Regions from separate parts of the Vibrio sp. M260121 genome, predicted to be linked through region 1. Evidence: predicted binding sites of a transcription regulator. Region 1 holds the regulator's gene; the other holds the start of a gene.
The links. The regulator MetJ, encoded in region 1, represses methionine synthesis genes. The targets are predictions, from matches to a motif close to TTAGACNTNTANANGTCTAA.
Positions count from the first base shown of each region.

Region 2: a site for MetJ is predicted at 1,969-1,988, ahead of metN (methionine ABC transporter ATP-binding protein MetN). Genes of this name have one in related genera too.

Region 1 is NZ_JATABF010000060.1:1,383-5,879, reverse strand. It holds gene QTO06_RS23205 (bifunctional aspartate kinase/homoserine dehydrogenase II) at 1-295, opposite strand, end outside; gene QTO06_RS23200 (O-succinylhomoserine (thiol)-lyase) at 312-1,472, opposite strand; gene metJ (met regulon transcriptional regulator MetJ) at 1,702-2,022, shown strand; gene QTO06_RS23190 (malic enzyme-like NAD(P)-binding protein) at 2,133-3,410, opposite strand; gene bfr (bacterioferritin) at 3,620-4,096, opposite strand; gene QTO06_RS23180 (bacterioferritin-associated ferredoxin) at 4,171-4,359, opposite strand.
Region 2 is NZ_JATABF010000032.1:27,251-31,747, forward strand. It holds gene treB (PTS trehalose transporter subunit IIBC) at 1-23, opposite strand, end outside; gene treR (trehalose operon repressor TreR) at 199-1,146, opposite strand; gene gmhB (D-glycero-beta-D-manno-heptose 1,7-bisphosphate 7-phosphatase) at 1,221-1,772, opposite strand; gene metN (methionine ABC transporter ATP-binding protein MetN) at 2,116-3,150, shown strand; gene QTO06_RS16760 (methionine ABC transporter permease) at 3,140-3,817, shown strand; gene QTO06_RS16765 (MetQ/NlpA family lipoprotein) at 3,850-4,497, shown strand, end outside.

The DNA.
Region 1 (4,497 bases):
ATTCATCTTGAAGAGAAGCAAGCAGTTGCGCTTGAACTTCACCCTCTAGTAAAGCTTCTACCAATTCAGTTTGGAACTGTCGCAAGCTCTGCAAGGCTTCATGGGCAATGCGGCCATCTTTATCTAAGCCTTCTAAAAACTCGATCAAGCGGTTGGTGGTTTTCCCTGCCGCAGAGACCACCACCAAGTCATTTTCTGCCGAATACTCTTTAAGAATAGTTACCACGCGCTGGTAGCACTCGGGGTTCGCTAAGCTGCTGCCGCCAAATTTATGCAGCTGACGTTGTACACTCATGACCTTCCTCTCCCAATTACTGTGCTGCTTTCGCGAATGCTTGTTCAAGATCGGCAATCAGATCTTGCGCATCTTCTAAGCCAACAGATAAACGCAGTAACTGTTGAGAGACACCTGCTTCAGCCAGTGCTTCTTCACCCATCGCACGATGCGTCATTGAAGCTGGGTGGCAAATCAAGCTTTCTACGCCACCTAGCGATTCTGCAAGAGAAAAGAGCTCAAGTTCTTTAACAAACACTTTTAGCTGATCAAATGAGCCAGCAAACTCAAAGCTCAGCATAGAACCAAAGCCCGACTGTTGCTTCTTCGCGATGTCATGACCTGGATGCTCTGGCAAACTTGGATGATAGATCTTCGCCACCAAAGATTGCGTTTGCAAATACGCTAACACTTGCTGAGAGCTTTCTTCGTGAACTCGCATTCGTGCACCCAACGTACGAATTCCTCGAAGTGTCATGTAGCTGTCGAATGGCGTACCCGTAGCGCCAATGCAGTTACCCCACCATGCTAATTCTTCGGCATGCTCTTCGCTCTTGGTGATCACCACACCACCGATCACGTCAGAGTGACCATTAATGTATTTCGTTGTTGAGTGGATAACAAAGTCCGCACCAAGCTCCAAAGGCTTTTGGTACACAGGTGTCAAAAAGGTATTGTCCACTGCGACTAAAGCGCCGACTTGTTTTGCTTTCTCACACACAGCCGCAATATCAACAACGCGTACGAGTGGGTTTGATGGTGTTTCTAGCAAGATAAGCTTTGGCTTTTTCGCAATCGCCGCATCCAACGCTTGCTGATCCGACTGGTCAACAAACTGCACTTTAAAATCACCCTTGTTCGCACGAGTATTGAAAAGACGATAAGTACCGCCGTAACAATCGTGTGGCGCAACAATTAAGTCATCAGGACCAAGAAATGCCGATACCCAAAGGTTTAGCGCTGATGTACCGCAGTTAGTGACAACCGCACCTTTGCCTGATTCAAGCTCATACAACGCTTGCTCGAGCAAACCTCGGTTAGGGTTACCAGAACGGGTGTAATCATATTGTGGGACTTCACCAAACGCTGGGAAGCCATAGTTAGTCGAAAGGTAGATTGGTGGTACAACAGCGTGGTATTGACTGTCTGACTCGATACCAGTGCGTACAGCAATGGTTGCAGGCTTACGGGTGCTCATGAGTGTATCCTTTCACGGGTGGTGACATCTAAATGGGAATGCGCTATATCTAGCTTGTATTGTTCAATTGATTAATACGCTTCCCTAACTATTAACCTCACTTTACTTGTCTAAAAATAAGACGTCAACACTTCTAGACGTCTATATGTCTTTGCTTATGGCGGTAAATGCAGCTAAAATCAGCACCTATATTTATTTTTCTAACTTATTACATTAATGAAGGTGCGCAATGGCTGACTGGAATGGCGAATACATTAGCCCGTATGCTGAGCACGGTAAAAAAAGCGAACAAGTAAAAAAGATTACCGTCTCTATCCCGCTAAAAGTTTTAAAAGTGCTGACTGATGAGCGAACTCGCCGCCAGATCAACAACTTACGCCATGCGACTAACAGTGAACTACTATGTGAAGCGTTCCTACACGCTTACACAGGTCAACCACTGCCAACTGATGAAGACCTTCGTAAAGACCGCCCAGATGATATTCCTACAGAAGCGAAAGCGCTGATGACGGCAATGGGCATCGAATTCGAAGCGTTTGACGAAGAATAATTGCTTACAAATTCGTCAACACGATGAAGCTGCACCGGGGACAGTTTCAGACCAAACTAAAAAGGGACGCCATCGCGTCCCTTTTCTTTGCTGTCAGAAATGACTTTGGCTTACTCCGCCATGTAGTTTTCTGGCATCTCAATACGCGCTACACCTGAATTAACCGCAGCTTGAGCAACCGCTTTTGCTACGCGTGGTAGTAGACGTGGATCCATTGGTTTTGGAATGATGTAATCAGAGCCAAACTCTAGCTTGTCTACGCCAGCTGCCTTCAATACAGCTTCTGGTACTGGCTCTTTTGCCAATTCACGAATCGCATCGACTGCCGCAAGCTTCATTTCATCATTAATTTCACTCGCACGAACATCCAATGCACCACGGAAGATGAATGGGAAACACAGAACGTTGTTTACTTGGTTCGGGTAGTCGCTACGACCAGTGCCCATGATCAAGTCATCACGCACTTCATGAGCCAATTCTGGTTTGATTTCTGGATCTGGGTTTGAACATGCGAACACAACAGGTTTATCTGCCATCAGCTTCAATGCTTCTGCAGGTAGTAAGTTTGGACCTGATACACCCAAGAACAGGTCCGCACCTTCAATCACGTCTTCTAGCGTACGCTTATCTGTGTTGTTTGCGAATAACTGTTTGTATTCGTTTAGGTCGTCACGACGTGTATGGATCACCCCTTTACGATCCAGCATGTAGATCTTCTCACGCATTGCGCCACATTTGATCAACAGCTCCATACATGCCACGGCCGCAGCCCCCGCACCAAGACAAACGATGGTTGATTCTTCTAGCTTCTTACCTTGCAGCTCGATTGCGTTCAACATACCCGCAGCGGTTACGATTGCAGTACCGTGTTGGTCATCGTGGAATACAGGTACGTCACAGCGTTCGATAAGACGCTTTTCAATCTCAAAACAATCTGGTGCCTTGATATCTTCTAGGTTAATACCACCGAAAGTGTCAGCAATGTTGGCTACTGTGTCGACAAATTCGTCGATCGTGCGGTGTTTTACTTCGATATCAATTGAATCTAGACCAGCAAAGCGTTTGAACAACAGCGCTTTACCTTCCATTACTGGTTTAGATGCTAGTGGTCCAAGGTTACCAAGACCAAGAATCGCCGTGCCGTTAGAAATAACCGCAACCATATTGCCTTTCGCCGTGTACTTGTACACGTTATCAGCGTTCTGCGCGATTTCACGTACAGGCTCTGCAACACCAGGGCTGTATGCCAATGCAAGATCATTTGCTGTCTCTGCTGGCTTAGTCAGTTCTACTGCAATTTTTCCTGGGGTTGGGTACGCATGGTAGTCCAATGCTTGTTGGCGGCGTTCTTCTTCTGGGGTGACTTCTTGGCGATTGTCTTCAGACATGGATCGTTTCTCTTTTGTTATTTTTTCGGTAAGGGGGAATAAATTCTAAAGGATAGAAGTCAATCTTCATAGGTAAGATTGCGAGCGATATCCTTAAAAAAGGTAATAATGTAAGAGATAAGACCAGATATCTGCGATTAGCACCTGATAGACAGATCAGGTGCACTTTTAATCACTTTCTTTCGACGAGAAAACAGCGAAATATAATCCTACTCTTCGTCGACGTACTGCGCTTGTAAGTAATTTTCGATACCAGACATTTCGATCAAGCCCAATTGCGTCTCAAGCCAATCAACATGTTCTTCTTCGTCCTCAAGAATATCTTGAAAAAGGTCACGCGAAACATAATCACGAATATCTTCCGCATAAGCGATGGCATCTTTTAGATCTGGGATGGCTGCCATTTCGAGCTTCAAATCACATTCGATCATTTCTTTGGTATCTTCCCCAATCATCAACTTACCAAGATCTTGTAAGTTAGGCAGACCTTCCAAAAACAAGATACGTTCGATCAGGTGGTCAGCGTGCTTCATTTCATCGATCGACTCGTGGTACTCCTTGTCAGCGAGGTGCTTTAAACCCCAGTCTTTGTACATACGAGCGTGCAGGAAATATTGATTGATAGCGACGAGCTCGTTGCCGAGCACTTTATTGAGATGTTGGATTATGATTGGATCGCCTTTCATGACAAAGCCCTCCTCTTTGGCTTCATTTAAATGTAGAAGCAAATGAGAAGGTGTCAAAAAGGCTTAGCGAATAATTAGCTAGCTTGTTTCAGTATTAAGTATTCTGTTTCCGCTAAAATTTCTTTAGCTTGCTTGATGCACTTACCGCACTGACTGCCCAACGCTGTGCATCGTTTGATCCCTTTGATGTCTGATACGCCTTCATCTATCGCCAACTTCCTAATCTTCTTGTCAGAGACACCATGGCAAAGACAAACGTACATATTCAAAACCTTTAAATTTCACTTTGGAATGAAATATAAACAGGAATCACTCTTGTTACCAGTTGTATTAAGATGAATTACAGAACGTTTTGTTATAACGGTCTGGACCGCTTTGGCATTTTTCAGTGACTTAGCGGA
Region 2 (4,497 bases), on a different contig from region 1:
TCTTGACGCGCAATCTTACTCATAACTTTGTCCACCCTGTATTGGATACATTCAATTCATCGTTTTATTTTTATAATGGGAACATTCCCATCTGATGATTTTAATAGTGCCATTTCGCATTCAAAAACAAAATGGGAACAGTCCCATTAATTGAGAATGATCACAGTATAATTTTAGAGCAGATCATCGAAGGGTGGATTAATGACGGATAGGCTGCTGGGTAAAATGCACCACAGACTCATCACCATTTAATTGATTAATCAGCATGTTAGCGGCTTTTTCACCAGCATGAGAGTAGCCTGGATCCACGCTGAAGACATTAGGAAAGAGAAAAGAAAGTAATTCGTTACCACCGACACCGGTAACCACCACGTCTTCACGTCCCACTTCTTGCAGACGTTTAATTACACCGAGAGCGATAGTGTCACTGGCACAAGCGATGGCTTGTGTATCGGATTGAAGGACTTGATCCACCAACTGATAAGCACTTTCGTGGTTGAGCTTGCCAGTTTGAAAGCAAGGCTCGATGCGCTTTTTCTCACACCAAGATTGGTAAGCATTAAGGCGTGCAAGACCTGTGGTGCGATCTTCTGGATCAACACCAATGTAGGCAATACGAGAAATAGATTGTTGTTCCAGGTGAGAGAGCGCCATATCGATAACGCCATGGTTGTCGTAATTGATCGAGGAAACCATTTGCGTGTCCATCGCGATCACGACAATGCGATTGCCCCACTCCGCCAAAGCTTGCTCATCACATCCAGTAAAGCCAAACACGATCACTCCATCGACATTACGACGTTTAAGCACATCCAAATGCTCATTGGTTTTATCGCGATCGAACTGGCTCTCCATGATCACGACATCGTACCCAGCTGAGTACAAAGCGTTGAGCATGGTCCCAACAGCGCGGTTTTCTGATGGTGAATCCAAACGAGAGATGATCACGCCGATCACCTTTTGACTGCCACCACGCATCGACTGCGCCGACTTTGATGGGACGTAGCCTGATTCACGAATGATTTGCTCTACCTTCTCACGCGTTTGCGGTTTTACCTTGGGATCATTGGTAAGCACACGGCTGACCGTCGACTTGCCCACGCCAGCCAATTTCGCGATATCAAGAATGGTGAGTTTTTTGCTCATAAGTGTTCAGACTAAAAGAAGGAATCAAACAAAAGGGAAGCAGCGGCTTCCCTTATCTCAGTCAGTAATGGCGATTACTTGTTTAGGTAAGCAGGCACATCTGCAATGCTATCCAATACTACTGTTGCAATGGCTTCGCCTTGTTCTGTTACTGGCTTACCAGTGCGAACCAAAATCTTAGTGCCAACGCCTGCTGCTTCTGCTGCCATCATGTCTTCGGCTTTGTCGCCGATCATCACAGATTTCTCCATGTCGATCTTCAAGAAGTCACGTGCAGAAATAAACATGCCTGGCTTTGGCTTACGGCACTCACAATCTTGCTTGTACTCACCAATGCCATGTTCTGGATGGTGTGGGCAGTAATAGATGCCGTCGAACTCAACGCCATTGTCAGCGAAATTCCAGTCCATCCACTGAGTCAGAGATAAGAAACGGTCTTCGCTGAATTTACCACGTGCAATGCCAGATTGATTGGTCACAAGCACCAACAGGTAGCCTTTATCTTTCAGCGCTTTTGTCGCTTCAAAGACACCGTCAATGTACTCAAAATCATGTTCGTCATGAACGTAGCCGTGGTCAACGTTGATCACGCCGTCACGATCGATAAAAACAGCAGGTTTTGCCAAAACGTATTTCTCTATTTACTCGGTTTCATCAGATTATTACATACCTTATAAGCACTCACACTATCTAATTGGCGTGAGTGAGCGACAAAACAGTTGATTTGTCGCCCGAGAATCGGTAAATCTTGAATATCCCTCTTTTATATTCCTTTCCGCCAAACATCCTCTGTTTTATTTTCCCAACAGAACATCCATACATTTAGACGTCTAGACGTAAAAATATCTATTGACTTACTACTGCTTAACCCATAGCATCAACTGAGAATTGAGATAGAGTTCAAAATTTACTCCTGTTAAAAGCCGTTTTTAACAGCGAAGTTCCCAGTATCTCTGTGCAGGTTGAAACATGATAGAAATAAAAGACGTCAATAAAGTGTTCTACCAAGGCAGTAAGGAAATTCTTGCCCTTAAGGACATTAATCTAGATATCGCGAAGGGCACCATCTTTGGTGTTATCGGCTCATCGGGCGCGGGTAAAAGTACCCTGATCCGTTGTGTGAACATGCTGGAAGCCCCGACATCGGGTTCCATCATCGTAGATGGCGTTGATCTAACCAAGTTAAGCAAAAAGCAATTGGGAGAAACTCGCCGTAACATCGGGATGATCTTCCAACACTTTAACCTGCTGTCGTCTCGCACCGTTTTCGACAATGTCGCACTCCCTCTTGAGCTAGCAGGCAAAGACAAAGCGCAAATAACAACAAAAGTGACTGAGCTACTTAAACTCGTTGGTCTTTCAGACAAGCATGAAAGCTACCCAGCAAACCTAAGTGGTGGTCAAAAGCAACGCGTAGCGATTGCACGTGCACTGGCATCAGACCCTAGCGTTTTGCTGTGTGACGAAGCAACCAGTGCACTGGATCCAGCAACGACTCAATCCATCTTAGAACTACTAAAAGAAATCAACCGCAAGCTAGAAATCACCATTCTACTGATCACTCACGAAATGGAAGTGGTTAAGAGCATCTGTCACGAAGTGGCGATCATCGGTGATGGTGAACTAGTGGAAAAAGGCACCGTTGGTGAAATCTTCGCGCATCCGAAGACTGCACTGGCGCACGAGTTCATTCGCTCTACTTTGGATCTTTCTATCCCAGAAGATTACCAAGCACGCTTACAAACTACGCGCGTAGAAAGCAGCTACCCATTGGTTCGCCTAGAGTTTACTGGCGCAACTGTGGATGCCCCTCTGATGACACAAATCGCTCGTAAGTACAACATCGACGTGAGCATCCTAAGTTCTGATCTCGATTACGCCGGCGGCGTGAAGTTCGGCATGATGGTCGCGGAACTGTTTGGTAGTGAAGAAGACGATAACGCAGCGATTGAATTCCTGCGTGAGCACAACGTGAAAGTAGAGGTACTTGGCTATGTCCTTTAATACGATTTCTGAATGGCTGAGCTTAAACAGCAACCTACTTTTGGGCGCAACGTGGGAAACCTTCTACATGGTGGCGGTTGCGGGCATCGTTGGTTTCGCGGTTGGCATTCCTCTTGGTGTGATTCTGCATACCACTAAAAAAGGTGGCCTACTGGAAAACACCAAACTCAACGGCATTCTTGGCGCGATCGTCAACGTGGGTCGTTCAGTTCCTTTCCTAGTATTGATGGTTGCAATTATCCCAGTAACCAAACTGTTGGTTGGTACTTTTATCGGTACAACAGCAGCAATCGTACCTTTGACCATAGGTGCAATCCCATTTGTGGCGCGTCTAATTGAAGGCGCACTACTGGAAGTTCCATCAGGTTTGGTTGAAGCTGCGCAATCTATGGGTGCGACACCAACACAAATCATCACAAAAGTTCTGCTTCCTGAAGCAATGCCGACTATTGTTAACTCAGTGACGATTACCCTAGTAACACTAGTAAGCTATTCAGCAATGGCAGGAACAGTAGGCGGCGGCGGTCTTGGTGACGTAGCCATCCGTTATGGCTTCCACCGTTATGATGTTGTCATCATGGCCGTAACTGTCGTGATGCTGATTGTTCTAGTACAAATTATTCAGTCTATCGGTGATGCAATCGTACGCCGCGTAGACCACAGATAAGAATTGAAAATATCAATTATAAGGAGATAAAGATGAAATTTAGCCTTAAGAGTCTTTTGACTGTTGCAACTGCCGCTTCTGCACTGGTTCTTGCTGGTTGTGGCGAAAAAGAAGTTGACGTGAACAAAGTAAAAGTTGGCGTGATGGCAGGTGCGGAGGCACAAGTTGCTGAAGTTGCAGCAAAAGTTGCTAAAGAGAAATACAACCTGGACGTTGAGCTTGTTACCTTTACTGATTACGTAACACCAAACGCAGCGCTAGATGATGGCTCAATCGACGCAAACGCGTTCCAACACAAGCCATACCTAGACCAGCAAGTAACTGACCGTGGCTACAAGCTAGTAACGGCTGGTAATTCTTTCGTATACCCAATTGCTGGTTACTCTAAGCAAGTAAAATCAGTGGATGAGATCGAAGATGGTGCTCGTATCGCAGTACCAAACGATCCAACCAACCTTGGTCGTTCTCTTCTACTGCTTGAGCAACAAGGTCTGATCGAACTGCGTGATGGCGTTGGTCTACAAGCAACAGTACGTGACATCGTTGGTAACCCGAAAAACATCACTATCGTGGAGCTAGATGCAGCACAACTTCCACGTTCTCTTGATGACGTAGCGGTTTCTATCATCAACACAACTTACGCAAGCTCAATCGACCTAACACCTGAGCGTGACGGTATC